DNA from 4 places in the Sporosarcina sp. Y838 genome. Region 4 is predicted to be linked to each of the others. Evidence: riboswitches for the same ligand, from Rfam matches in the RefSeq annotation. Region 4 holds a riboswitch; each other region holds the start of a gene.
The links. Region 4 has a riboswitch for S-adenosylmethionine ahead of metK (methionine adenosyltransferase). Riboswitches for the same ligand answer to the same signal wherever they lie in the genome.

Region 1 (7,554 bases), on a different contig from region 4:
CCACCTCCATGGACTGCTTAATAACAAGTCCCCATTTTTCAAATTCTCTTAAATGGCTATAGGGCGTAACAAACTAAGAGGATTGTCATAGCCATCCTTCTTCCAAAAATTATACTGTTACAGCTACTGCTGCTTCAATAGCCTGCGCTAAATCTGCAATAATGTCTTCTGCTGATTCAAGACCGACCGATAGTCTAATTAGTTCCTCGGTAACGCCTGACTTTTTCAAATCTTCAGGGCCAAGCTGCTGGTGCGTCGTTGAAGCAGGATGGATGATCAAGGATTTTGCATCGCCAACGTTAGCTACGTGCGACCAGATTTTAACGTTGTCAATTACGTTTCGACCAGCCTCACGCCCGCCTTTGATACCGAAAACGATAATGGAGCCGAAGCCGTTTTTCAAGTACTTTTTCGCAAGGTCATATGATGGGTGATCTTCGTTCCCAGTATACGTTACCCATTCAACAGATGGATGCTGTTTCAAGAATTCTGCCACTTTGATAGCATTTTCATTATGTCTTGTCACACGCAGATGCAATGTTTCAAGTCCTTGTAAGAAGTTAAAGGCACTATCCGGATCCAGGCAAGGTCCAAAGTCTCGCAACAATTGCACACGTAGCTTAGTGGCAAACGCCGCGCCTGCAGTGTCAATTCCATAACGAAGGCCATGGTAAGATTCATCCGGCTCAGTAAAGCCTGGGAACCGTCCTTGTGTCCAATCAAACGTACCCGCATCAACAGCAACTCCACCGATTGTTGTACCATGTCCGCCAATCCATTTCGTTGCAGAGTGGATCACGACATCTGCACCAAATTCGATTGGATTTGAACCGTATGGAGATGCAAATGTACTGTCTATAAGAAGTGGTAGACCGTTTTCATGTGCAATGTCCGCAACCGCTTCAATATCAAGCACATGTAAACTTGGATTACCAATTGTTTCTGCAAATAAAGCTTTTGTTTTATCTGTAATCGCTGCGCGGAAGTTTTCAGGATCCGTTACATCGACAAATTTTACATTGATGCCGTAACGCGGAAGCGTATTGGCAAATAAATTATACGTACCACCATACAAATTGCTTGCCGCGACAATTTCATCACCTGCGCCTGCGACATTTAAGATTGAAAATGCAATAGCCGCCATTCCTGAAGATAACGCAACTGCCGCCGTTCCTCCTTCAAGAAGTGCAATACGTTCTTCAAAAACAGCAACGGTTGGATTTGTAATACGCGTATAGATGTTGCCTGCTTCTTGCAGTCCAAACAATTTTTGAGCATGTTCTGTATCACGAAATACGAATGATGAAGTTCTATGAATTGGAACTGCACGAGAACCTGTTACAGGATCGGGTTTTTGTCCACCATGTAGAAGAAGTGTTTCGGGTTTAAGTTTTGTCAAAGTCATTACCTCCAAAGTTTTTTAGATGGAATTGATTGTGATCTGCGGAGACGCTGGGGTATTTTGGAAATAAAAAATAACCCCCTTCGCTTAAGAAGAGGGTTACGCTTTCGCTTTTTCCTCCCCTTATCTTTCAGATCCATCGAACCGATCTGTAGGAAGTAGCACCTTTACAAGCTGGTCGCTTGTCGGTTGCCGGGCATCGCAGGGCCTATTCCCTCCGCCGCTCTTGATAAGAGTTTGTATCATTCAGTTTTCCATCTTGTGACATAGTATAGTAGATAGCGCGAGACAAAGTCAAGAGATTATTAAATAATTTTTCTGAACCTTGCGTTTACCTCTAATGTTACAATTAATTTACCAATGTTTTGGAGGAATGGTTATGTGGTTATGGATTACAAGTGTACTAGTTTCGGGATATGCCATCGGTTGCTTACATGGATCGGTTGTCGCACAGATAATTTCGGGCGTTAACCTAAAAGAAACCGGGGTGAAAAATGCCGGTGCTTCGAATGCCACAATCGTTCTCGGGAAAAAATTCGGCGCACTGGTTGCTGCAATCGATATCGGTAAAGGTGCAGTAGCTGTCCTATTTGTGAGATATTTCGCAGAGAATGCAGGACTTCCAGGAGAAATTGTAGCTTTACTATTATTCCTCGCGGGTACTGCAACCGTGATTGGGCACAACTTCCCGTTTTATATGAAGTTCAACGGCGGCAAAGGAACCGCCACGATTATTGGCGTGCTGCTCGCCATCGACTGGAAGGTTGGACTCGTTGGTTTTGCATTATTTGTCATCGTGGCGCTAGTAACAGACTTTCTCGTGTTTGGCGTGCTGATGCTGTACGTGACGCTCATCGCGATGGCAGTTTGGGCAGAAGGATACGGGCCCATTATAGCGGCAGTATTATTATTCGGCATCGCAATTTGGAAACATATCGAGAACTTCCGTCGGATGAAAAACCGTAGCGAGAAACAGGTTTCTACAGTTTTTAAAAAGAAAACATCTAAAAACTAAGGATTTTCCAACAATTAGGAAACAGAGGCGAATACACACCTCTACCCATTTGTATCATTCGTTTTCTTTAAACACTTTCTTTACAACAGCAATAATGAAATCTACATCTTCGTCAGTGCAGGACAATGGCGGACTGAGTGCTAAAATATTATTAAAACCAGCTACCGTATCTCCATTTCTTCCGATAATAAGTCCATTTGCCTTGCATTCCCCGATAATTTTGGCGACACGTGCATTGGAAGCAGGTTCTTTCGTTATCTTGTCTTCAACTAGTTCAATTCCTAAGAGGAAGCCGAGGCCGCGGATATCACCAACAAACGTGTGCTGCTTTAGGCTTGCCAACTCTTTTTGAAGACGTTCACCAAGCTCGGCAGATCGTGCAATAAGGCTTTCGTTCTCAATAATTTCGAGATTCTTCAATGCCACGGCACAAGCTGCAGGATTCCCTCCAAAAGTATTGATATGACGGAAGTGGCTATTCTCTTCACCTGTGTCAAACTTTTCGTAAATATCTTTTCGCACAGCTGTAACTGATAACGGTAAGTAGGCGCTTGTCAGCCCTTTCGCCATCGTAATGATGTCCGGCTTTACGTTAAAGTGCTGATGGCCAAATGCTTTCCCGGTTCGTCCGAATCCACAGATAACCTCATCAATGATTAGAAGGACACCGTGGCGATTACAGATTTCTTGAACTTTTTCCAAGTAAATCGGATGTGGGATCAAGACTCCGCCACCAGTAATAAGAGGCTCCATAATAATCCCGGCAATTGTTTCTTTCTGCTCCCAAATAACTTTTTCTTCAAACTCTAGCGCACGTTGTATGTTATATTCTTCAACTGATTGATTTGCCGGCCTGCGGTAATTATCAGGTGGTGCAATATGCAGAAACCCTGGAACGAGCTGTTCATATTTATATTTCCGTAGAGCTTGACCAGTGGCTGAGAGCGCACCCATAGAACTACCATGGTAAGCCCGGTAACGTGAGATGAATTTGTAGCGTGACGGTTCCCCATTTTGTTGATGGTATTGGCGTGCAAGCTTGAATGCCACTTCGTTGGCATCAGATCCGCTATTCGAATAAAAAAATACATAATCTCCGCCTAGCATTTCATTCAACTTTTCAGCAAGCTCAATGGCAGGTTCATGGCTTTGGGTCATAGGTGCATAGGCCAGTTTTTTCATCTGTTCATACGCAGCTTTCGCGAGTTCCTCACGCCCGTATCCGACGTTCACACACCAGAGTCCAGACATTCCATCCAAGTAACGATTACCTTTATGATCGGTGATCCAAGCCCCTTTTCCGCTTTCAACGATCATCGGAGGATTCTTTTCATTGTAGGCGGAAATGTGATGCCATATATTTTGACGATCCTTTTCAACTAATGACGATGTATCCTTTATCACTTTTGTCATTTTCTAATCCCTCTTTCTCCATCAATAGTAGTAACAAATCAATTCCGATTACTTGGAAAATCGAATGCAACACCTTTTTTGATATCTGTAGTTTCTGGCCATCTTTCTGACACCGTTTTAATTTTCGTGAAGAAACGAACAGTATCCGGTCCGAACATATGACTTTCACCAAATTTTGAACGCTTCCAGCCTCCAAAGTTGTGATAGCCTACTGGAATCGGAATTGGTACATTGACACCTACCATGCCGACTTCGACCTTCTCCGTGAATTCGCGGGCTGCAGGACCATTCTGCGTAAAGATCGTGACTCCATTTCCAAATTCATGGCCGTTTACCAAATCAATCGCTTCACCCAGATTGTTTACACGAACTACTATCCTTGCCGGTCCAAACACTTCCTGCCGATAAACCTCCATATCCGGTGTAACGTTGTCCAATAAAGTCGCGCCTAAATAGTACCCATTGCTATTTAGGCCTGTGTCGGGATTACGGCCATCTACACAGAGTTTTGCTCCTTCTAGTAAGCTGTCTTCAATCGATTTGAGTACTGCTTCTTTGGATTGTTGTGTGATGACCGGCCCAAAGTCGGCTTGTTCATCGTCATACGAACCCACTCTCAACTCTTCTACTTTCTTTATTAACTTCTCGACAAATATGTCGGCCGTCTTTTTACCAACTGGCATCGCGACAGACAGGGCCATACAACGCTGAGAAGCCGCTCCATACGCAGCCCCAAGGAAAGAGTCAACTGCAAAATCGATATCAGCATCAGGCATGATGATCATATGGTTTTTCCCACCACCGAATGCGGCTACCCGTTTATGATGTCGACTGGCTTCCTCATAAATATATTCCGCCACTTTTGTGGAACCGACGAAACTGACTGCCATCACTTTTGGATGTGTGATTAACGCATCCACCGCTTCCTTATCACCATTCACCACACTCCATACCCCAGCAGGAAGCCCAGCCTTTTCCCAAAGCTCCGATATGAACAGTGCAGAATTTGGTACGCGCTCAGATGGTTTTAATACAACAGAGTTTCCGCATACAAGTGCCATTGTTGTCATCGCAACCGGTACCATTACCGGGAAATTGAAGGGTGAAATACATGTGACAACGCCAAGCGGCTGTTTAATGGAGAAGGAGTTAATGTTTCCGCCTACATCAGTTGAATGCTCGCCTTTTAATAGATGCGGTGCATTAATTGCAAAATCGACCGCTTCAATTGCACGGCTAATTTCTCCTTTTGCATCCGAAATTGTTTTACCGTTTTCACGCCCAATCGTTCTAGCAAGTTCATCAGTTGCATCTATTAGTAACGTCCGGAAGTTGAACAGTACTTCTACCTTTTTTGCAACGGGGGTTTTCCTCCATGTGTTAAAAGCTTTATCTGCGGCCTCTACGGCTTGGTTCACATCTATCGCTGTTGCGTAAGGGCAGTCAGCAGTTTTTTCTCCTGTGGACGGGTTATAAATAGGTCCATAACGTTCAGATGCCCCTTCCGATTTCACCCCGCCAATAAAATGATATAGCTTGTCCACCGATTTATTTTCGCCTACAACACGATCTAGCTTGTTCATAATTTAATTAACCCCCTGTTTTCGTTTTTAAAAATTGATAACACGATTCCTTTCGAGCATTTAAAATTGCTAAACTGAATTCCGCTTTTCCTTATCAGTATATTAATAGAAATTTCGACTTCTGCTTTACGTTTTGTAAAATCAAAGCCACATTGACTATACATTTTGTCCAAAATTGAATGTAGTTCCCTTACAACACCTACTCCAATCAACATATTTGACTGCTGCACTAGAGGAAACCTCCCCATTTAAGACTCCTACGCTAGATTAATCAGTACACAGTCTAGGGTTCGCATAATCAACATCAAAAAAATAGCGAGCCTTAACTCCAGTAATATCGGAGTAAAGCTCGCCTACGCTATATTCATATGTCCAACTTATCTTTATTCAGCAGAAGACTCTCACCTATATAGGTGGGAGAATAATACGGTTTTGTTTTCCTGTTCAGCGGGTGTCCAAACGCCCGCTGAACAAAGATAAAGCCTCCGGCGGATGTCACAGATTTTGAAAGGAGTCAATCGAGCAAGCTCGATTCAAAATCTGGACGCAATTACGCCGAGGCGTAATTGATTTACTTATATCAAGCTTCGTTTTCCTTAAATACTTTCTTCATAACTGCAACAATGAAATCAAAATCTTCATCGGTACAAGACAACGGCGGGCTCAGCGCCAGGATATTATTAAAGCCTGCGACGGTATCGCCATTTCTACCAATGATAAGCCCATTTGCCTTGCAATCCCCGATAATTTTCGCGACACGGGCATTGGATGCAGGCTCTTTCGTCTCTTTGTCTTCAACAAGCTCAATTCCAAGAAGGAAGCCGAGGCCACGAATATCGCCAACGAATGGATGGTCTTTCAAGCTAGCTAGCTCTTTTAGCAGTCGCTCACCAAGTTCAGCGGATCGATCAAAAAGATTTTCTCTTTCCATAATTTCTAGGTTCTTTAATGCGACTGCACAAGCAGCAGGATTTCCACCAAATGTATTCACATGACGGAAATGACTGTTTTCTTCGCCTGTATCAAATTTTTCGTAGATATCTTTTCTGATTGCAGTTACAGATAGTGGCAGGTAAGCACTCGTTAGTCCTTTCGCCATCGTAATAATATCTGGCTTCAAATTAAAGTGCTGATGGCCAAACGCTTTCCCAGTCCGACCGAATCCGCAAATCACTTCGTCAACAATAAGCAAGACTCCGTGACGGTTACAGATTTCTTGAACTTTTTCAAGATAGATTGGGTGTGGAATTAAGATGCCGCCTCCTGTAATAAGTGGCTCCATAATAATCCCAGCAATCGTCTCTTTCTGCTCCCAAATAATTTTCTCTTCAAACTCCTGGGCGCGTTGAATATTATATTCTTCGATAGATTGCCCCGCTGGTCTGCGATAATTATCTGGCGGCGCCACATGTAAGAATCCTGGCGCAAGCGGTTCATACTTGTATTTCCGTAATGCCTGCCCTGTTGCTGCCATTGCACCCATCGAACTTCCATGGTAGGCCCGGTAACGGGAGATGAATTTGAAACGGGACGGTTCTCCATTCTGTTGGTGATATTGACGCGCAAGTTTAAATGCTACTTCATTCGCATCAGAACCACTATTGGAATAAAAAATCTTATAATCGCCGCCAAGCATTTCACTTAACTTTTCAGCAAGTAAAATTGCCGGTTCGTGACTTTGCGTCATCGGTACATACGCCAGTTTTTTCAGCTGTTCATATGCGGCTTGTGCAAGTTCCTCACGCCCATACCCAACATTCACGGCCCAAAGCCCGGACATTCCATCTAGATAACGATCACCGTTATGATCTGTGATCCATGCTCCTTCTCCACTTTCTACGATCATCGGCGGATTTTTTTCATTATAAGCGGAAATGTGATGCCACACATTTTCACGGTCTTTTTGAACTAATGACTTTGTCGTTTCTTTAGCTGTTGTCAATTGCCCCACTCCCTTTTTATAGCTGAAGCCTACATCAGCAGAACCTCAGCATTTATCCCCTATTTTGAACGACCCCGTTACGATTAGTGGCGTGCTGTCAACATTTTCTTCCGTGTGTAAAATTCGATTCCATCACGGCCATTCGCGTGAAGATCACCGTAAAACGACTTCTTGTAACCAGAGAACGGGAAGAATGCCA
Region 2 (7,554 bases), on a different contig from region 4:
CGATATTGTTATTTTCACGCAGCGTTTGAAGTGCATCTAGCCCATACGCATGGACGTTGAATAATAACGCGTTCGCGCCGAGCGCTGCCGCCTGTTCTGCCTTGTCATGAAGCTCATTCGTCCGTCCCGACAAGTTCACTGCATACAATGCCCGATTTCCTGTTTTATCATAATGCCGATCGATAATGTCTTTTGCTGTTGTAATTCGCTTGTGAAACGGTGTTAATTCATTCTCAAAAAGAATTTCATCGTCTTTGATGAGATCGACGCCGCCTGCTAGCAGTTCTTCTAGTTGAGCGGAGAAAAAGGACAGATCCCTTCCCATGACTCCTTTGAAGATGGCTTTCAGTAATGGGCGATCCATCACATTCAACTGCTCTCGAATCCCTTTTGTACCGAATCGTGGTCCTGGAAATTGTGCAAGCAATTGTTTGCCAAAATCCAAATCGATTAATTCATAGCCTTCAAAAAAAGAAAGCTTGCCGTAGACAGTCGTGAAGATCGCGGGAAGATCTGCCGAATAGTTAGCGGATGGGTAAAAGATTTTCACCGTATCCTTCACTTCCCCTTTTTCCACAGAAACGACTTCACCTTTATGGTGCTTCAATTGCTGCTGTTCAAGATGCGGAATGTCTGTCCAAGACCCGATTGTGAGCCCAAGTGCATGTTGCTCCGCTATTTTTTCTTGCTCTGGATGTGTCGGAAATAGATAAGTGGCTGTAACTCCCATTAAAATTCCTCCTTGTGACTACTGTCGATGAACCAGCTCTCCAATTCTTCAAGAGAGCGTATTGTATTGCGGTTAAGTATCAAATACTTCCCGAGCTCCAACACTTTTTTCCTTCTGGCCATACGTTTTCCTTCATCTTCTTCATAATTTAAATCGTCAATTTGTGCAATGCCGATAGAGCGGCGGACCAATTCGCAGCCTGCATACCCTAGCATATCGGTAAAGTTCTCATCCATTACATGCGTCAGGAAGCCGTCGAGTTGTGTATAAGGCTCATTGGATTCTTCTCTCCAAACTTGGGCGAATGTATCGGCGTATGCATACCATGCTTCCCGCGCTTGTTCATAGCGCTTCGTTTGAAATTCAGGGTGTCCGATTCCATTTAACAACAAGCTTGCGATAAAATGCCCCATGTCAAATCCGAACGGCCCAAAACAAGCAAACTCGGTATCGAATACAACTGTTTTATCTTCTCCCATGAAAATGGCACCACTATGTAAATCGCTATGGATGAGCGCATCCGCTTTCGTCATGAACTTATGTTTTAATTTCGCCACTTCCAGCTTTAACTGGTGGTCTTGACTTAGAAATAATACATCATTTTTCAAGCCTTCTTCAAAGAAATTGCTGTCATGCATATTGTATGGACAATCGAAAGAGAGTTCTTCCGTCATTTCCCGCATTGCCGGATTTGTAAAAGAAGCATTCAACTCTTTCTTTAGTTTTGGATCCAGGTAGAAATCGGACGTATAAAAAGTGGTTTTCGCACTGAATACACCTATGTCTTTCGCAAATACGGTAGATTCCGTCCCATTATTCAAAGCCGTGCGCCCCATTTCCATCGGATGCATGTCTTCCATCACAACAATTGCCATGATTTCATCCAAAAGATGCACTTTCGGAACAGAACCGGGAATGATGTTATCGTATTCCTGTAATACTTTCGCTTCGAGAACGACCCGATCGATTGGGATAGGCATTGACTCTCCTACAATCCTCGCGTAAGGTACAGCCTGCTTGAGTATCAAGCTCTTCTGTTCTCCCGTTAATCGATAAACATGATTGATCTTCCCATCACTTACTTCCGTCACAACAACTTGTTCTTGTTCACTAAAGAAGCCACGCTTTTTAACATACTTCACAATTTCATCTAATTCTAAGAATGCATAGGTTGCCAGTTCCTGTTGACTACTTGATATATTCATGTTTTATCCTCCTTCTGCATCGTCTATGATGATAAAAAAACCCCTTCAGTTAAGAAGAGGTTTTTCACACAACTTCTTATCTTTCAGCATAAATGCTGTAAGAATTAGCACCGTGCTCAATTGAGTCGGTTGCCGGGCTTCATCGGGCTTTTCCCTCCGCCTGCTCCTGATAAGAGTATATTTATTATTTTTAATTACCATTAGATTCGCACAATGTTATATGAAATTATAGCATGCCTCTTACTAATTGTCTATGTAATTGAAACCCATCAAATAGTTAAAACACTGGCTACATATTACTATTTTCTAAACGTTTTGTAAATCAAGAGATTCAGTTATCTAAATTGTAGTATAATTAATGAACGAATAAAATATGTGGAGGCTTTAACTATAATGAGTGAACAACCTAATGAGTTACATAAAAATGAAGAACTCTCAACATTACAAGCGGAAGAATTTGATGTATTAATCATCGGGGGCGGCATTACGGGGGCTGGAATTGCCTTGGATGCTGCGAGTCGCGGCATGAAAACAGTGCTTGTGGAAATGCAGGATTTTGCTGCTGGGACGTCCAGTCGTTCTACAAAAATGATTCATGGCGGCTTGCGTTACCTGAAAAACCTTGAAGTGAAGATCGTTGCGGAAACAGGCAAGGAACGGGCGGTCGTCTATGAAAATGGACCCCATGTGACGAAGCCTGAGTGGTTGCTTTTGCCGATTTATAAGGACGGCTCCATGGGTAAATTCAGTACCTCCATCGGATTGCGCGTCTATGACTTCTTGGCGGGCGTGAAAAAAGAAGAACGAAAGAGTATGTTGACCAGAGAAAGAGCGTTGCATGCGGAGCCTAAACTCAGGGCTGAAGGGTTACTTGGGGCTGGTCGTTTCGTTGAATACCGATCGGATGATGCGAGACTGACGATTGAAGTGATGAAAGAAGCTGTCAGTCAAGGTGCTACTGTATTCAATTATACAAAGGTGACTGATTTTATTTACAATGATGGAAAAGTTACAGGCGTATCCGTGGTTGACCAATTAAATGGAAAAACTAGTGAAATACGGGCAAAAACAATAGTAAACGCCGCCGGTCCATGGGTGGATACATTGAGGGAGAAAGACAACTCCTTGGATTCAAGGGAAATTCGTTTGACGAAGGGCATTCATCTCGTTTTTGACCAAAGTGTATTTCCTTTGAATCAGATTGTTTACTTTGATACGCCAGATGGTCGGATGGTGTTGGCGATCCCACGGGATGGGAAAACGTACGTCGGGACGACAGACACTGATTACAAAGGGGATATGGTTCATCCCCGAATGACCGTAAGCGACCGCGATTATTTGATGGACGCAATCGCTCTCATCTTTCCGAAATTAACCATTGCGGCGAGTGATATTGAATCCAGCTGGGTTGGGCTACGGCCTTTGATCAATGAAAAAGGCAAAGGGGCATCCGAAGTTTCGAGAAAAGATGAAATTTGGGAGTCCGCTTCGGGGTTAATCACCATCGCTGGAGGAAAACTGACGGGCTATCGAAAAATGGCGGAGACGATTGTAGATGTCGTCGCATCAAAACTCAAAACAGATACAGGAGTATTATTTTCTCCGTCCAGCACGAAGAATATGCCCATTTCAGGCGGACACGTCGGAGGTTCCCGAAACTTTGAAACGTTCATGTATCGGAAAATCAAACAAGGCATAAAACTCGGATTGGATCAGGAAAGAGCTCAGTCCCTCGTGAAAAAGTATGGCTCAAATGTAGATATCCTTTTTGATTTATTACAGAAAAACGAGCAGGCAGCGCAAGATTCTGGGCTACCCGTCTACCTCTTTACGCAAGTCCTTTACTCGATCACAGATGAATTCGTCCGTACACCCGTCGACTTTTTCTGGCGACGTACGGGCGCATTACTGTTTGACATTCAATGGGTGAACGAGTGGAAAGTGTCCGTCATCGAAATGATGAGCAAAGAGCTTGGTTGGAGTGACGCGCAGAAAGCAGATTTCCGTGCTGATCTTGAAAAGCATTTGCATGATGCGACTGTTCCGGTTGACGGGGAATAGTGTAAATCGGATAGTTCGATATTCTTTATTCGGCTCCATAGTTCGTCACCTGCCTTCCTAAGAATATTCTACCGAAAAGAACAGGTGTTCGCATGGCAATGTCGCTTTAAAACAAAAAAAAGAAAGCCAATTCATCCCACGACTGAAGTCACGGGTGTTCTTGGCTTAATCATAAAATGGTACAATCCTCGAAAGTTAGAGTGAAAAATTCTAACTCTCGGGGATCGATACAACCTCTGCGTTTTTCTGTACAATTTTATTGTCTAAAGGTATGCGATTTACCTATTCAGTTCTTCAACTTAACAACAGAACTACAATACCCCTACATACCAAAACCTAAGCCGGCCACACAAACAAATGAACAATCGTTACCATAATCGCACACGTAACGAACAGCAAGATGACTAGTGGAATCATAAATCTTGCCCATTTCAGCCAGGAGATTCCTGCAAGTGCCAACCCGGCCATCAATCCGCCGTTGGTAGGGTAGAAGGCATTCGTAAATCCATCGCCGAATTGGAAGGCAAGGACAGCAGTTTGTCTGCTGATTCCAACTAAGTCTGCGATTGGCGCCATGATTGGCATCGTTAATGCTGCTTGACCGCTCCCGGAGTTGACTGGCAGGTTGATCAGGAATTGAACAAAGAACATCCCGACAGCTGCCACGCTGGATGGGAATTGACTAGCTAGATTCGATAAGCCGAATACGATGGTGTCGATGATATTCCCGTCGTTCAGGATCACTACAATCGTATAAGCAAAGGACACAGCGAGCGCACCTTCCATTAAATCCTTACATCCGTCTGTAAAGGCGGACGCCATTTCACTCGGCTTCATCCTCGAAATGATTCCAACGACCACTCCCATTAATAAGAACAACCCTGTAATCTCTTTAAAGAACCAGCCATAATTGATAATGCCAAAAGGTAAGGCGACGAATGTGGCTGCCAGGACTAATAAAATGACAATATGCTTGTAAGATAAACGGTTTTCGATCGTCACTTCATCGAAATTTTTATGTTGGTCTTCAAAGTATACGAGACTTCTGGTTGGATCCTTCTGAACTTTTCTTGCATACAGCGTAAGGTAGGTAGCACCAACGATGGTAAGAATAATCCAGCAAACGATCCGTACCTCCATCCCTGAAAACAGTGGCAAACCGATAATTCCATGGGCGACCCCAACATTATACGGATTTAAAAATCCACCCGAGTATCCGATTCCGACACCTAGTATCGGCACTGCAACCGCAATAATGGAATCAAAACCTGCCCGTAAAAGCAGCGGGAGCAGGATAATAATATAAACCATTGCTTCGGAACCTAGTCCGAAACTCGCTCCGGCTAATGAAAAAATAGTGAATAGAATCGGAATCAGGATAATCTCTTTCCCGTGCATTTTTTTAATGAGATGATAGAGGGCCGTTTCAATCGCCCCCGTTTTGCCTAAAATACCGAATACGCCACCGGTAATAAACAGCAGGAATAGTATGCCTGATGCTTGGGTCATACCGTCATAAAGGGAATTGAAAAACTCCAAGAACCCTGTTGGATTCCCTTCTGTCTGTTGGTAGGTACCGTTCACGACAATCTCTCTACCATCCTCATTTGTCGTTCGTTCATATTGCCCGGCCGGCACAAGATATGTGATGAGCGCGGCAAAAATGACCATACAAAACAAAATCACAAGAATGTGTGGCGGTTTTTTAGGTTGTTTCTTTGTTTTTGCTGTATTTGTCTGAAGCTGTTTTTTCTCTGCCATATAACTAACTATCCCTTCTGACTGAAATATCTATGCTAGATTTTTGGCGTAAGCACCAAGGTCTTGAATCACATGACATGTACATACAATCCCGTTTAAAAAGTTATCGATTTTTATATTTTCATTTGGGGAATGATTTCGTTGGTCGAAATTCGCATAAGGCACGATAATCGACGGTATCTTCAAAATTTTGGTCCATACATAAACCGGAAGCGAACTCCCCAAACTTGGTTGGATAATCGGATCCTTCTCGTACGCATTCGCTACCGCATCCGTTACGACTTGGACAATCTCGAGGTCTGCAGGTGTCCTGGACGGTTCCATGGATACTAAATGTGTCACTTCAACACCTGGATCGTGCTTTTTGATGTGGTTTACGATTTTGTTGAACACATCAGCAGGATCCTGATCCACGACAAGACGGATATCTAACTTCACGGAAGCAGTAGAAGGGATGATGGTCTTCACGCCTTCACCAGAATACCCGCTGGAGATTCCTGCGATATTGAACGTCGGTTCCATTGTCAGTTTATGGTAATAGGTTTGTCCGTCCATATCAAGCTGCGGATAGCCGATTTTTTCACCGATATCTCCTGCGTCAAAAGGAATGATTTTAAGCAGCTCTTTTTCGGTAGCTGACGGCTTTCGGATGTTGTCGTAGAATCCTTCGATTAACACGGTTCCATCTTTATACCGCATCGTCTTCAGCAAATTTATTAATCTCCAGGCAGGGTTAGGCACGATATTGCCAGTATTGCCGGAATGATTATCCCATGCTGCTTCGCTCGCCTTTATTTCGAGTTGGAGTGAGCCTCTTGCACCTAATAAAACAAGCGGGGCACCACTGTTATGAGCAGAACCATCTGCTGTGTAAACGAGATCTGCGCTTAGAAGTTCTTGGTTTTCCTCGACAAACGCGGCTAAATGAGGACTTCCGTTCTCCTCTTCGCCTTCAAAGATAAATTTTATATTAATCGGTAATTCTTCAACTAGCTCCATATACGTCTTCACACCAAGCAGCGTAGCCATTAATTGCCCCTTGTTATCTCCAGTGCCCCGGCCAAAGATTCTTCCATCACGGATTGTCGGTTCAAAAGGTGGAGAAATCCAGTCTTCAATCGGGTCTGGAGGCTGGACGTCATAATGTCCATAAAAAAGGACGGTGAACGCATTTTCGTCCTTGATCATCTCGCCGTAAACAACCGGGTGTCCGTTTGTCTTCTTGATGGTGGTGTTGATCCCGATTTCCTCCATTATATTTTTAAGAAGTTCGGCACATTCAGTGATTCCGTCATTTTGCGTGCTGATGCTTCTTTGGCGTATAAGTGTAAATAGTTGTTCCAAATACTCCTCTCTTTTACTTTTCAGGAGTTGTGGAAGCTTTTCAAGTGACATTTGAAGTTCCTACTTTCTTGAATATAGCGATAATAAATTGATAGGTTTATTATCTGTTACTTTACTTTGCTAAAGTAATAAAATAATAAAGTAATTATATCGGAAGGTGTGCTTTTAGACAAGTGTTTTTAAAAGCCCTATGTCTGAAGCCTGCCGCTGTATTTGAGAAACGATTAATTTCCACTGAAACAGAGACATCCAATACCGATGCTTTAATGCAGGAATTCATAAGAGGAGATGGAAAAATTTACTTATAGAAACAAAACGCTGAATTATTTCCAGTCTTTTTTTTGTTGAATAAATACCATATCTTTCAACTCTAATTCCCTTCAATTTGACTTAGCAGCGGTTTTAACACGATATTTTCACCTTACAATAATTATTGTAGGTCGTGTAATTCGT
Region 3 (7,554 bases), on a different contig from region 4:
GCAATCATCGCTTCATCGAAGCCAAGCATAGTGCTGAGTAGCCCTATTGCTGCCATAACCGCCCCGCCGGGTACTCCTGGTGCTGCAATCATCGTAACGCCGAGCATGAAGATGAATGGAAGGAAATCCGCAAATACAATCGGCATTCCATTCATAAGCATGACGCCTATCGAACAGGATACAAGTGTAATTGTACTTCCTGACAAGTGGATTGTCGCAAAAAGTGGAATTGTAAAATCAGTCACTTTATCCGACGCACCTGTTTTACGCGCCTGCCTTAACGTAATCGGTATCGTCGCCGCAGACGATTGTGTCCCAAGTGCAGTAAGGTAAGCAGGTGCCATTGTTTTCATCAAGAAGAACGGATTCTTTTTTGAAAGCGATCCTGCAACCGTATATTGAAGTGTCAGCATGATGAAGTGAAGAATAATAATCATAACAAATACCATTGCAAAGACAGATAGAACCTTAGCAACTTGGCCAGTATACGTCATATTAAGGAAGATTCCGAAAATATGGAATGGTAAAAGTGGAATAATAACAAACGAAATCACTTTTTCGATTAACACATTGAATTCATCAAATACATTAAGCATAGATTTGCTACCGATGGAAGCCATCCCGATACCCAGTACAAATGCAAGAAGAAGTGCTGCCATAACATCCATCAAAGGAATCAATTCAATCTCAAAAAAAGCTTCAGCCGCAGCACGGCCACTTTCAGCAACACTACCTTCGCTAATTTTCCCGATAAATCCAGGCAACAAACTTGTTGCTGCAAAATAGGCAATAATCCCTGCTACAATTGTCGAAATATAAGCAAATGCTGTCGCCAAACCAAGTAGTCTACCTGACCCCTTGCCTAGCTTCGCAATTCCTGGCGCAATGAAAGCGATGATGATCAAAGGCACTATAAAATTCAAAAAGCCTCCAAATATCATATTAAATGTGGCTGCGAGACCGACAAACCACTCTGCAAAGCCTTCGCTAATTTTCGGTAACAGCGATCCAAACACGACTGCCAGTGCAATAGCGATGACGATACGCCAAATTAGACCAATTTTTTTCAAAACAGTGTTCCCCCTAAGATGATTTTATGTATTTAAGAGACAACGATACCATAATATTTTCGCTATTGAAACACCATTTCGACATTAACATCTATTGGAAAACAAAAAACCTCCGTCGAATTCGTACTTTTCGACAGAGGTTTCTACCTATTATTTAACCGGGACTACTGTGCCGCCCCATTCTTTGATGATAAAGTCTTGAATTTCTTTCGACTTCAATACTTCAATCAAAGCTTTGATTGACTCATTATTTTCGTCGCCTTTTCTTACTGCGATGATATTTACATAAGGGGAATCCTTGTCTTCGATAGCAATTGAATCTTCAATCGGATTCAAGCCCGCATCGATTGCATAGTTCGAGTTAATCAACAATGCATCGCCTTCATCATTCGAGTATAGTTGCGGCATTAGACCAGGTTCATAGTTTGCATCAAATTCAATGTTCTTAGGATTTTCAACGATATCTTTCAGTTCAGCTGCTGTCTTATCTACACTTTCGTCAAGTTTAATAAGTCCTTTTGATTCGAGCATCGCTAGTACACGCCCGTGATCCGAAACTGAACTACTCATTAAAATTGTCGCACCGTCAGGAAGTTCATCGAGTGATTTATACTTTTTCGAATAGACACCAATTGGTTCAATATGGATGCCACCCGCATTTACAAAGTCGTATCCAGCATCTTTAATTTGCAATTCAAGATACGGAATATGCTGGAAGTAGTTTGCATCGATTTCGCCAGATTCAAGATCTTGGTTTGGTAACACATAGTCTTGATATGTTTCGATTTGAAGATCGTAACCCTTTTCTTCCAATAACGGTTTTGCTTGTTCAAGAATGATCGAGTGCGGTGTATTGGAAGCACCGATAACAATCTTAGTTGCTTCTTTTTCGTCGGTGTTTTCACTATTTCCGCTTGTATTATTGCTTTCATCGGTGTTTTTTGTACCGCAAGCCGCAAGTACAAGAACGAGTGCTGCTAATAAAACTCCTGTTAGTAATTTCTTCATTTTATACTCTCCCTTTTCTCTATGCTGTTAACCTGAATGGTTGATATTGCCTATCGTTCACTAAATCTGATTCACCCTTGTCCACTCGCTTCAACAAATTACTTTACTGGGATGACGTCGCCGCCCCACTCTTCAAGAATAAAGTCTTGAATTTCTTTCGATTTCAACACTTCAACCAATGTCTTGATTGCTTCAGTATTTTCTTCGCCTTCTCTAACTGTGATGATGTTCGCATACGGCGACTCCGTCTCTTCAATCGCTATGGAATCTTCAATTGGATTCAACCCTGCATCAATTGCATAGTTTGCATTGATGACTACCGCATCACCTTCATCATTGTTATAGAGTTGCGGCAAAAGTGAAGGTTCGTAATTCGCATCAAACTGAAGGTTCTTAGGATTATCTACAATATCTTTCACTTCAGCCTTTACTTTATCTACTCCTTCAGCCAGTTTAATTAGCCCAGCTGATTCCAGTAATGAAAGTACGCGGCCATGTTCAGCTACCGAGTTACTAAATATGATAGTAGCACCATCCGGAAGTTCCTCGATTGTTTTATGTTGCGTCGAGTAAACAGCCATCGGTTCGATATGGATAGCCCCTGCATTTGCAAATTTATAACCATGGTCGATTACTTGTTGATCCAAATAAGGTATGTGCTGGAAGAAGTTCGCATCCAATTCACCGGATTCAAGATCTTTGTTCGGTAATACATAGTCTTGGTAAGTTTCTATATCAAGTTCAATACCTTTTTCTTTCAATATCGGTGCTGCCTCTTCCAAAATGATTGCGTGCGGTGTGTTAGATGCACCAATTACAATTTCCGTTGCGTCAACTTTTTCATCGGCAGCATTATCCCCGCTACTCGCATTGTTATCGCCGCTGTCATCTTTCGCCCCACAAGCCGCTAATGCTAATAGAAGTACTGCTAATACGATTCCCCCAAAAAGCTTTTTCATAATCATTTCTCCCCTTTTTTCTATTCTTTTTTATAGTTTACAGGCAATGCCTGATGTTACTGTCGTAGAATTATCTCTTGTCAAATTTCCTTACCGCGAAATCCCCGATGAATTGAATGATGAAAACGATAATTAAAATTAAGATTGTTGCAATTAGTATAACGTCCTCACGGCTGCGCTGGAATCCATCCAAAAACGCGAGATTCCCAAGTCCACCTGCGCCGATGATCCCCGCCATAGCGGTGTACCCGACAAGTGCGATTGCTGTTACGGTGATACCCGAGACAAGTGCTGGCATCGATTCCGGTAAGAGAACTTTAAAAATAATCGTCCTCGTTTTCGCTCCCATTGACTTCGAAGCTTCAATTACACCTTTATCAATCTCCTGCAATGCAATCAACACCATTCTTGCATAGAATGGAGCCGCTCCAATAATAAGTGCCGGCAATGCTGCATCCGGTCCGCGAATTGTGCCAAGAAGAAATTTCGTAAACGGAATAAGCAATATGATTAATATGATAAACGGAATTGATCTAAAAATATTGACGAATGCCCCTGAAATAACATTGACCAACTTATTCGACCACAGTTGTCCGGGACTTGTTAGGAAGAGTACGATTCCGAGTCCGAGTCCAATAATCAATGTGAACAGTGTTGAAATTGCTGTCATATAGAGCGTTTCTGCTGTCGCTTCCCACATCTTAGTCCAATCAACATTCGGAAAAAGGTTTTCAATCATTACCGATCACCTCTGTCTGAACATCATTTTCATTGAGGTATTGAATTGCTTCCTCAATAATTGTTGAATCTCCAAGGAGCTGGAGGATAAGTGAGCCATATGCTCCACCATGTGTATGGGAAATGTTTCCTTGGACGATATTGACGCCCACATCGTATTTCCGAATGAGACTTGCGAGCACAGGTTGTTCCGTCTGCTCACCAACGAACACAAGCTTGATAAGTGTACCTGTTGGAAATTCATCCTTAATATGCGCCATTGCCTGCTTCGCTTCCGCGGGCTCCGTCACTTGAGAAACAAATCGCTTCGTAATGGCCTCTTTTGGCGATTGGAACACATCGAGTACGTCCCCCATCTCGACAACTTTCCCAGCTTCCATGACTGCAACCCTATGGCAGATTTTCCGGATTACGTGCATTTCATGTGTGATGAGAACAATCGTCAGTCCAAGCCTTTCATTAATACCAGTCAGAAGATTCAGTATAGAATCCGTCGTTTCCGGATCAAGAGCAGAAGTCGCCTCGTCGCAAAGTAGGACTTCAGGGTCGTTTGCAAGTGCACGAGCTATCCCTACACGCTGTTTCTGACCGCCCGACAATTCTGATGGATACGCATTTTCTCGACCAGTCAAACCAACCAGTTCAATCAGTTCCGCCACTTTCTTTTCGCGCTCGGCTTTTCGCACACCCGCGATTTCAAGAGGGAATGCAATATTGTCTTTCACCGTCCGCGACCACAGCAAGTTGAAATGTTGAAAAATCATACTCACTTTCTGCCGCGCTTCCCTCAAAGCTTTGCCTTTGATAGCCGACATTTCCAAACCGCCGATATTCACACTTCCTGAAGTAGGCATTTCTAGACCGTTCAACAGTCGAATCAAAGTACTTTTTCCAGCGCCACTATAACCGATCACACCGAAAATTTCACCATCAGCTATTTCGAGTGATACATTTTCAACCGCTGTAATACTGCCGGGTCCTTCACCGAACCGTTTATTAATATCCGTTAATTGAATCATTGATTTCACCTCTGAGATTTTGTCTATGTAAATTAAAATTAAGAATTCTTTCGTTGTCTTATGCCTGTCGGGGGCCGGCAGGATACAGGTCATGCAACCGTTATGACAGGACGTCGCGAACTTAGGTTGCGTTCCTTTAGCGGCGCCTTCCGCTTTTCTGTACAAAAAAAACCTTCCTGCAGACGGGCAGAAAGGCTTTACGTTATCATAAAATAAACGTTTGTCCAATCTCTCATCTCTCAAAGTATGCTATGCACTTTGTGTGATTTGGCACCATTTCACTTTCGTGACGGTTGCCGGGCTTCGTAGGGCACTATCCCTCCACCTCTCTTAATAAGAGCGACCTATTCAATTGTTGGTTAAGTCGTATTATATCAAATTCCTGTCTTGATTGTCAATCAATCAATTCCAACAGATACGGGACTGACTGAAAAGCATAGACTTTATGTTGTAAAACGCCATCCTTCTGTATCAACAAGCAAGGAACGCTTTCAATTTCATAGTCAATTGCCAGAGATTGCACATAGTTCAAATCCGCTTTCCCGATTGGCATTTCCGGTTTCATGACAGAAATGACGTTCATCATTTTAGAAGCGACTGCACATGTACCACACATCGGTGTATATAAATAAAACGCAGAATCGGGTGAGTCCTTCAAAGTTGCCTCCCACTGTTCGCGTGTCCAATTTTCCATTTATCTTACATCCTTTAAAGTAAAAATTCGGGTCGGATTTTGAAATCCGCATTTTGTAGTATTTCAGCTAACACTTTATACGGGGTCGTCTCCACTTCCCGGTACTCTTTTTCTGTATATAGATGGATTGCTGCTGGAAATTCTCTTTTAAATAATACACGCGTTTTTTCACCATCTTCATCAGCATCGACAAAAACATACAGGTCCTGTTCTTCATAGGGCGCAAGCAACTCTTCAAGCCGATATGGGCTTACTGTACCGTTCGTACAAATGATTTTGACTGACTCCGCAAGTATACGCGCTAATCTTTTTCTATCCGAACCGCCCTCTACTATGATGATTTTTTCATCCGACAAGAGAGTTCCTCCTTCGCAAATCGACTAGTAAGATGCAAAAGACGCCGGAAATGTACCGGCGCCGTGTTGTAATTATTCTCCGATTGTCATTTTATCATACGCTTCTGCAGACATAAGTTCGTCCAACTCAGAAGTGTTAGAAGGTTCAACGACGACCATCCATGCATTTTCATACGGTGATTCATTGACGAATTCAGGGCTGTCTTCTAGTCCTTCGTTCACTTCAAGTACTTTACCGCTGATTGGAGCATATAATTCAGATACTGTTTTAACCGACTCAACGCTTCCGAAAGGCTCGTCCGCTTTGATTTCATCGCCAACAGATGGAAGTTCAACGAATACGATATCTCCAAGTTCAGATTGTGCAAAGTGTGTAATACCGATGCGGTAATTACCGTTTTCTTCCTTTACCCATTCGTGTTCTTCAGAATAACGCAGATCTTTTGGTGTGCTCATTTATACCCCTCCAAATAAATAGTTTCATTCTCTTCAATTCTGTCATATTTCTCTGATAAAGACAAGACTGTAACTTAATTGCCCCAGACTTTATTAAATTCTTCTTCCTTGAAACCGACAGTTACTTTTCCTTCTCCATAAACAATCGGTCTTTTGATGAGCATACCGTCTGATGATAGCAAACTAATTTTTTCTTCATCGGACATTGTAGGCAGTTTGTCTTTCAAATTAAGCTCTCTATATTTCATGCCGCTGACATTGAAAAACTTTTTCAATTCCAAATCAGAAGCTGCAATCATCTTTCCAAGTTCCTCTTCTGACGGAGGAGCTTCCGCAATGTTCACTTCTTGAAAGTCCAAGTTATTCGTTTCAAGCCACTTTTTCGCTTTTCTACACGTCCCGCATTTCGGGTAACCATAGTAAATTAATCCCATACCGCAACGCCTCCATTTTTCACAGTATAACAGAAAAAACTACCTGGCATATATAGACAGCAGGATGTCAGTGTGATATCTGCAATTTTATTCCATTAATAAGTCACGTCTGTTGAATAACCATATACTTGCATAAAAAACAGATGAGAAGGGCCTGAATACTGCCATTTTCACTGGATAATTTTCGGCCCGCTTTCGGCGAAATAATTACGACCCTTTTACCGAGGAATAGTTTTGGCTAGAAGTAACTCCGTCACTTCTAGCCACACCCTTTGGGGTAATATTGTTGTGATTAATTGCCTGTCGCGTTCCTACAAAACTCAAGTGAAAAAAGCGGTTGCTTTGCAAGAAAAGAATAGATGATCTTCTATAAGAGTGTAAGTGCCCGAAGATGCAATTTCGATCACTCTAGCACCTTGTACATTGAATTCTTCACTAACTTTCAGCAAAGATTATGTGATGTTCTATTAGAAATTGACACTTCCTTTATATAGTAATAGGGATCCAATAGTAGAAGGTTTGAGCGGCCAAAATTGTATCTTTGGCCGCTTCTCTCCAAGTAAGAAGCGAGCTATTCTTACGTCCCGAAACACTTCGGCACTTCTTGTATTTGTGTCTTTGGAGAGCGACGGATGAACAACCACCATAAGATTACCAAATCGAGTAGGAGGGAGTGATTAACTCCCTACCTCTCACACCACCGTACGTACCGTTCGGTATACGGCGGTTCAATTAAGATTGATGACGCAAAGTTTCGTAACGTGATAGTAGACTTTTGAGCCCTTGGGAACTCCAATAGGAGTTTCCGAGGGTTCTATGT
Region 4 (7,554 bases):
AAGTAGTTCATGACAGAGAAGATTGCTTTTTTCATTTCACCAGCATATTCAGTACCACCAATGAGAACGATGCGTTTTTCCATAGACACAATAATGAACGTCTCGGAATTCGTACCGTCAACTGCAGGATCCGCTTTAAAAGAAGGAGCTGAAATGATAGTAAATTGCGCTTCGTGTTTCGAGAGCTCTACTTCAGTCGGGCGAATAAACAATTGATGGACGAATAGGTTATGCCAAGCAAATTCATTCACGACTTGAATGGATAGACGTGAAGCTGGATCTGCACCAGCGAATCCTTTGAAGACGAACAGTTCGTCTTTAACTTTTAAGTGTGTAAGCATTTTATTATATAATGAGTCAAATACATCAGATGAAATCGGACGGTTTACGCTGCCCCAATCGATTTTGTCTTTGGAGGACGCTTCCTCGACAATATATTTATCTTTAGGGGAACGACCTGTATACTTCCCTGTTTGAGCCGTGACTGCTCCATCGGAAGTCAGTTGAGCTTCTCCACGTGATATCGCTTTTTCAACAAGTTGTGGTACTGAAAGTTGAATTTTTATATTTTCACCGGAAAGAAGGTTATTTAGATCGTCGCTAATCTTTGCTGTAATCATAATTATGTACCGTCCTTTACTCATAGTCCCATATAATTGGGTGTCATGTCATCACATTTCTTAAATAGTATAACACATTAAGAATAATAATCTATATTAATCAAAATCTCAAGCAATTAGTTGTAAAATCGGCAAAGAAATTTGACAGGGAACAAGTTTTTTCGTAGCATATATAGTTGAACGGATACTCTTATCCCGAGCTGGTGGAGGGGTCAGGCCCAATGAAACCCGGCAACCTGCAATGACTTATTTGTCTGCGCAAAGGTGCCAAACCTGTAGCAAGGCACAGTCCTTGTATGATAAGAGTGAAAGGTGCTTTTAAAATCATGCCTTTCCTCATGTATTAGTACGTGAGCGAAGGGCTTTTTAATTTGTTTAGCCCTTTATCCTCGTGTATAGAGCTCGCAGTGGCTTGTAGTCTTTCCTGAATCCGGGAGGACTCTACATGGGACATATGAGTACCGTATCAATCTCGTAGGATATAAGGAGGAAAAGACATGACTAACCGCCGACTGTTTACTTCAGAATCGGTAACTGAAGGACATCCAGACAAAATGTGCGACCAAATTTCAGATGCTATCCTTGATGCTATTTTGGAGGAAGATCCAAATGCACGCGTAGCATGTGAAACGACAATCACTACAGGACTGGTACTCGTAGCAGGTGAAATCACGACGACTACATATGTCGATATTCCAAAAGTTGTGCGCGAAACTGTTAAAGGCATTGGTTACGTTCGAGCGAAATACGGATTTGATTGGGAAACGTCTGCAGTTCTCACTGCGATCGATGAACAATCAGCCGATATTGCTGCGGGTGTTGACCAAGCACTTGAAGCGCGTGAAGGATTAATGACAGATGACGAACTTGAAGATATTGGAGCAGGCGACCAAGGTTTGATGTTTGGTTATGCTTGTAATGAGACACCAGAACTGATGCCATTACCAATCAGCTTAGCCCATAAACTATCCTTTAAACTTGCACAAGTACGTAAAGATGAAACACTTTCGTACCTAAGACCGGATGGGAAAACGCAAGTGACTGTAGAGTATGATGAAAATAATATACCCGTCAGAATTGATACGATTGTTATTTCAGCACAACATCATCCTGAAGTGACACTTGAGCAGATTCAAAGTGATATTAAGGAATTCGTTATTAATCCAGTTGTACCAACTAATTTAATTGATGAAGAAACAAAGTACTACATCAATCCGACTGGCCGATTTGTAATAGGTGGACCTCAAGGAGATGCGGGTCTGACTGGTCGTAAAATCATTGTTGATACGTATGGTGGTTATGCACGTCATGGCGGTGGGGCATTTTCGGGGAAAGATCCTACAAAAGTGGACCGCTCAGCTTCATACGCGGCTCGTTATGTTGCAAAAAACATCGTTGCAGCAGAACTTGCAGACCGCTGTGAAGTCCAGTTGGCTTATGCAATCGGTGTAGCTCAACCTGTATCGATTTCGATTGATACATTCGGAACAGGTACCGTTGAGGAGAGTAAACTCGTGGAACTGACACGTGAACTCTTTGACCTTCGTCCAGCAGGTATTATTAAAATGCTTAATCTCCGTCGTCCTATCTACAAGCAGACGGCAGCGTATGGTCACTTCGGCCGCACGGATGTTGATCTGCCATGGGAACAAACGGATAAAGCTGGAGCTTTGAAAGAACTAACAGGGAAATAATTATTGAAAATGCCGGAAGCAAGGACTCCTCCTTAGCTTCCGGCATTTTTTATCATGTGTTATTATCCTTCAATAAAAAAAGCCGCCAATCAATGGCGGCAATACATCACTTTTGTAGACTCTTATAATATTGCCCTTTTTCCGCGTATTCACGAACAATTCTTTCCATATCTGCACGGTCGTCTTCATTCAGTTCCCGAACAACTTTTGCCGGTGAACCGAGTGCTAACATATTCGGTGGAATCTTCTTACCGGGCGGTACTAGACTGCCCGCTCCAATAAATGCCCCCTCGCCGATTTCAGCCCCGTCTAGAATGATGGAGCCCATGCCAATCAGCGCCCCTTTTTTTATAGTGCAGCTATGTAGAGTAACTTGGTGTCCAATCGACACTTCGTCCTCAAGGATTAGTGGAGAGTGCGGGCTTTGATGTAGGCAGCACAAGTCTTGCACGTTCACTTTACGTCCGATAATTGTAGCTGAGACATCACCGCGAATCACAGTATTGAACCAGATTGACGATTCGGCACCAATTGTTACATCTCCAGAAATTGTTGTATAATCTGCAATGAATACGGATGGATCGATTACGGGTGTTTTATCTTTGTAGGGATAAATCATTCAACTCTCCTCATTTCTTTATGTAGTGTATAATTATCGTAACAAAGATTAGGATTTTATAGAAGGTTAAGAGTTAAACAATAGAAAGAAAATAATGTAATAGGTAAGGGGAAGATGACCGTGTGGAAATGGGAAGCGGAAGGACAGCCTAAAGCTGTCGTGGCGATCGTTCATAATGTGTACGAACATCATAGTAGAAATGCTTGGCTAATTCAGAAGCTTCGGAATAGTGGTTTCCATGTCGTGGCAGGTGATTTACCTGGACACGGAGTAGAAAGCCAAGGAAAAATCCACAACGAACAGGTTGATACATACACTAAATATGTGGAAAAGTTAATAGAGGTCGGTCTCGGTGATAATCTCCCTTTTTTTATTATAGGACATGGAATGGGTGCGACGTTCGTCATGCGTCTTTTGCAAAGAAAGAAAATTGAGTGTGCAGGAGTTGTATTCAGCTCGCCTTGGTTGGCGCTGCGTCACCAACCGCCGAAATTTTCGAACGTACTGACTAAACTTTCATCTTCTACTAAGCTGGATCATGAAATTGATGTTGAAATGTTGACTCGTAACAGTGAGTTATATGAAGAAATACGGTCAGATGAGAATTATGGCACTGAAAGCACGGTATCTTGGTACAAAGAGTTACAGGCATTCATGAAATTGGTGGTACAGCACGAAGGAAACATGCATGATACTCCAGTTTTAATGCACATTGCGGAGGAAGATAAAATTACGGATACCTCCACTGTGAAGAAGTGGCTCATTAGGCAAGATCTATCTGAATTACAGTACAAGCAATGGAAGCATTTGTACCATGATATTTATCAGGAACCAGAACGAGAAGAAGTTTACTTATATACGGAGTCATTTATGAATAATGTACTGAGATCTGTTGGATACGTCGTGTGAGAACTGCATTGAATTTTTCTAGCAAAGGAGAGTTTAATATTACGACTTTTGGATTTGTGAGGCATGGAGTTACTACGTGGAATAAAGAAGGACGTGCTCAAGGGAGTACTGATATCCCGCTTGACGAAGAAGGAATTGAAATGTCTAACCGAGTGGCAAAAAGGCTTTCAAGCGAACAATGGGATTTCATCTACACAAGTCCCTTAATGCGGGCAGCAAAAACAGCAGAAATCATTGCTGAAAGTAGTATTGGAATTCCTCTGATCGCTGACAACCGCCTGCGTGAATCAGGGGGCGGCTTAATCGAAGGAATGACGGAAACGGAGCGCGTTGCAAAATGGGGTCATTCGTGGAGAAAGCTTGAACTGGGGTTCGAACCGCAAGAGGAAATTGTCTCACGCGGTTTGGAATTTGTTAAGGAAATGAACGCGGCATATCCTGGAAAAAGAATCCTAGTTGTTAGTCACGGCGGATTTCTCGGCCGTTTGATCAACGAACTAGTTCCCCATAAAGACTTGAGAGAAAATCTTGAAAATACTTCACTTACAATCATTGAGCTTCGAGAAGAAAGAAACATGTGCGAATTATTTAATTGTACGAAGCATTTACAAATGGTTGATTAACAAAGCGCCAGCTAATGGCGTTATTTTTTTTGAGGAAAAATACTATCTGAACCGTTGATGCGATGCGATTCTGGAATAGTTCAAATAATAAAATAATACTTCAGTCTTAGTGTCTTTTAGACTATACTTGAACTAAAAGGAATAATGAAAAGGGGAAATAGGATGAAATCAATTCGCACAAAAATTGTAGCTGGCGTTTTTTTACTATTTTTTGTTTCGGTTTTATTCATTTATGGCGTTGTCAGTACGCAGATGGAGAAAAATGCTACCGCAAATGTATTGAATAACAGTCAAGTCACTATTAAAGAAATGAATTATTCAATACATAACTTTCTGATGCAATATGAATATGCTTTAGGAATGGTGTCAGAAAACAGTAACGTTATTGATTATATCGATACACAAACTGGAAAAGAAAATGTAACGGCAACGTTAGACAAAGGGATAGATAATGCTTTTTCAAGTTATCGAAATAATTTATCTGAAACTGAAGCAATCTTTTTTGGATTTGAAAATAAGCATACAAAACTTTCTGGAGACACTCCTCCGCCGGAAGGATATGACCCGACTTCACGAGGATGGTATCAATTGGCAAAGGAAAGTCCTAACGAAGTCATTTGGACAGATCCTTATATTGACGCATTTACGGGCGGCTACGTCATAACGGTAACAAAAGGAATAATGAAAGATGGCGAATTTGTCGGAGCAATTGGGGTCGATCTTCTATTGACATCTCTATCTGACAGAATCGGCAAAACGGATCCTGGCTTTGATGGTTACCAGTTCATTTATGATGCAACAGGCGTAGCTGTCGTTCATCCTGTTACACAAGGAGAGAGCAGCATCGAAGAGAAGCATGTTGCCTCACTGTATACAGATGGGAAAACAGACGGAGTAATCGAGTTTACTGAAAATGGTAGAAAAAAGATTGGTGTTTATGAGACGGTGGACGGTTTTGATTGGAAAATTGGAACGGTTTATGATGTAGGTGCCATAAAAGGTTCCGTAACTGAGGCACGCAATCTAATTTTAATCATTGCGCTTATTACAGAATTGGCCGTCATTGTTGTTTTGTGGATACTTATATCACGGCTTATCAGACCTCTTTATACGTTACAATCGGCAATGGACAAAATGGCTGATGGGGACTTACATGCATATGCCAAAGTGAACTCCAAAGATGAATTTGGTCAACTGGCAACTAATTTTAATACAATGGGTTCGAAAATAAGAGATTTAATTACGCTCGTAAACAGTTCTGTCAATGAAGTCCGTCTCGCTGCAGAAAGCTTAAGTGCATCCGCGGAAGAGACGAATGCCGTAAGTGAGCAGATGGCTGGAGCAATTGATGATATTGCGTCTGGTGCAACAAAGTCTGCGCATGATACTGAAGACGTTACGAAAACGGTCGACCACTTAGGTAATCAAATTGTTGGAATCCAAGAAAAAGCCAGTATTATGACAGGGATTGCCAAGGAAGCTGAGGTAGTCAATAAGAGCGGACTTAGTCAAGTCAATCAACTGCAATCATCGTTCGATGGCTGGAAGAATAACCTACAGTCGATGGCGGATGTCGTTGGTGAGTTGGAAACAAAAGTCGGAGCAATCGGAGTCGTGATGGAAACGATTACTCAAATTTCTACGCAGACGAACTTGCTGGCACTTAATGCGAGCATTGAAGCCGCACGGGCGGGCGAACATGGTAAAGGCTTTGCTGTGGTAGCGGATGAAGTGCGTAAACTTGCAGAACAATCTGCTCGAGCTACAGAGGAAGTGAAAGCAACTGTTATGGAGCTTCAAAATGGTTCTCGTCAAGTTTCCATGCAAATGAGAGAAACGGGAGCGACATTCGAGGAACAAGGAAAAGTGGTAGAAGCTACACAAGTGACGTTCGGTGATATATCCGAACTGATGAATAAGTTAGAGCAGTCAATTAGTAGTGTCTACGATGAGGTCAATAAAGTAGTTGAGCATAAAGAAACGGTCATGCAGACAATTGAAACAATGGCGGCAACCGCTGAAGAAACAGCGGCTGCAAGTGAAGAGATTAGTGCGTCGACAGACGAACAGCTTCGAGCAATCCAAGAGGTGGCACAAGCCGCGGACACATTGTCGGAGTTAAGTGACGACCTCTATAAAGCAATCAGTCATTTCAAAATCTAAAAATAGCATTCATAACTGAACAAAGCACTGTCTACGGACAGTGCTTCAGACTGTAGACAAAAGGGCTGGAAATCAAATTGATTTCCAGCCCTTTTGTCTTTTTAATGTTTTGTTTGCGAAAAATAGCCATATTCTATCACTATTTTTATTTCAATTACGCCGTAGCTGGCGTTTTTCTAGGTCCGGTTGGCGAGCTTCTAAAGATTTTGGGCAGAGAAAGTTAGCATCGCTTGTATAGACAATTTTAAAAGCCCTCTAGGGGTTGTCCATCGCATACCATGCTTCTCTTTGGCATTGGCAAAGACGCGTTCGACCGTCTTTTTTCGCTTCCCATATATTTCTTTGATTTCATAGTGGTGTCTAAAGTCTCCCACTACATCCAGATAGTCTTGCCAGATGTGTCGCTGAATTAGCTTTTGTTGGTTCTTACTGTTTGTGCATCTTGCGCTTCCCGTTCATGAATTTGATTCTTCGTCATCATATCCATCACCTCATTTGATACTTAGGAAACACTGTTGATTGGAGCGGAGAGCGGCGACTCCTGCGGGAACAGCGCGAGCTGAAGACCCTGGACTGAGCGCAGCGAGGGAAGCGGCTGAAGCCGTGCCCGCGGAAAACGTCCGCTCGCAGCGGAAATCAACTTTTCAGGCTTTATTCCATTGTAAAAGAAAAAAGACTGTAAGCACTGTCTTCGGACAGTGCTTTATCAATTTAGAAAAGAACTTTGACGTTTAGCAGGAAAATTGGATTAAGAATAGAATATAGAGCATAGGTAGTTGTTAAAAGGGAAGTCTTGTTTTGTGCAGATAAAAAACAACGAAAAGAGTTGGGGGTTATTAGATGAAAGAAGGAGAAAAAAGCGATCTTATTTCATGGATTCAATCATTAGCAATAGTCTTCATTATTGCAATTTCCGTACGGCAATT

Region 1: another riboswitch for S-adenosylmethionine. It lies ahead of AC1TO4_RS15240 (O-acetylhomoserine aminocarboxypropyltransferase/cysteine synthase family protein); the one in region 4 lies ahead of metK (methionine adenosyltransferase).
Region 2: another riboswitch for S-adenosylmethionine. It lies ahead of mtnK (S-methyl-5-thioribose kinase); the one in region 4 lies ahead of metK (methionine adenosyltransferase).
Region 3: another riboswitch for S-adenosylmethionine. It lies ahead of AC1TO4_RS14230 (methionine ABC transporter ATP-binding protein); the one in region 4 lies ahead of metK (methionine adenosyltransferase).

Annotation. Positions count from the first base shown of each region.
Region 1 is NZ_JBXCJD010000015.1:23,708-31,261, reverse strand. It holds gene AC1TO4_RS15240 (O-acetylhomoserine aminocarboxypropyltransferase/cysteine synthase family protein) at 110-1,399, opposite strand; SAM riboswitch class I at 1,523-1,638, opposite strand; gene AC1TO4_RS15235 (glycerol-3-phosphate acyltransferase) at 1,782-2,417, shown strand; gene AC1TO4_RS15230 (aminotransferase) at 2,472-3,830, opposite strand; gene AC1TO4_RS15225 (CoA-acylating methylmalonate-semialdehyde dehydrogenase) at 3,869-5,413, opposite strand; gene AC1TO4_RS15220 (aminotransferase) at 5,994-7,355, opposite strand; gene AC1TO4_RS15215 (CoA-acylating methylmalonate-semialdehyde dehydrogenase) at 7,439-7,554, opposite strand, start outside.
Region 2 is NZ_JBXCJD010000002.1:152,281-159,834, forward strand. It holds gene AC1TO4_RS03505 (2,3-diketo-5-methylthiopentyl-1-phosphate enolase) at 1-730, opposite strand, end outside; gene mtnK (S-methyl-5-thioribose kinase) at 730-1,935, opposite strand; SAM riboswitch class I at 2,009-2,111, opposite strand; gene AC1TO4_RS03515 (glycerol-3-phosphate dehydrogenase/oxidase) at 2,326-3,996, shown strand; gene AC1TO4_RS03520 (YfcC family protein) at 4,333-5,757, opposite strand; gene AC1TO4_RS03525 (M20/M25/M40 family metallo-hydrolase) at 5,788-7,152, opposite strand.
Region 3 is NZ_JBXCJD010000012.1:53,740-61,293, forward strand. It holds gene AC1TO4_RS14210 (dicarboxylate/amino acid:cation symporter) at 1-1,070, opposite strand, end outside; gene AC1TO4_RS14215 (MetQ/NlpA family ABC transporter substrate-binding protein) at 1,221-2,078, opposite strand; gene AC1TO4_RS14220 (MetQ/NlpA family ABC transporter substrate-binding protein) at 2,177-3,037, opposite strand; gene AC1TO4_RS14225 (methionine ABC transporter permease) at 3,108-3,776, opposite strand; gene AC1TO4_RS14230 (methionine ABC transporter ATP-binding protein) at 3,769-4,794, opposite strand; SAM riboswitch class I at 5,024-5,134, opposite strand; gene AC1TO4_RS14235 (thioredoxin family protein) at 5,189-5,488, opposite strand; gene AC1TO4_RS14240 (toprim domain-containing protein) at 5,503-5,844, opposite strand; gene gcvH (glycine cleavage system protein GcvH) at 5,917-6,300, opposite strand; gene AC1TO4_RS14250 (arsenate reductase family protein) at 6,375-6,734, opposite strand; gene ltrA (group II intron reverse transcriptase/maturase) at 7,467-7,554, opposite strand, start outside.
Region 4 is NZ_JBXCJD010000023.1:14,157-21,710, forward strand. It holds gene pckA (phosphoenolpyruvate carboxykinase (ATP)) at 1-620, opposite strand, end outside; SAM riboswitch class I at 808-926, shown strand; gene metK (methionine adenosyltransferase) at 1,118-2,314, shown strand; gene AC1TO4_RS17620 (gamma carbonic anhydrase) at 2,421-2,933, opposite strand; gene AC1TO4_RS17625 (alpha/beta hydrolase) at 3,048-3,842, shown strand; gene AC1TO4_RS17630 (histidine phosphatase family protein) at 3,899-4,465, shown strand; gene AC1TO4_RS17635 (methyl-accepting chemotaxis protein) at 4,628-6,628, shown strand; partial or broken gene AC1TO4_RS17640 (transposase) at 6,826-7,074, opposite strand; gene lepB (signal peptidase I) at 7,469-7,554, shown strand, end outside.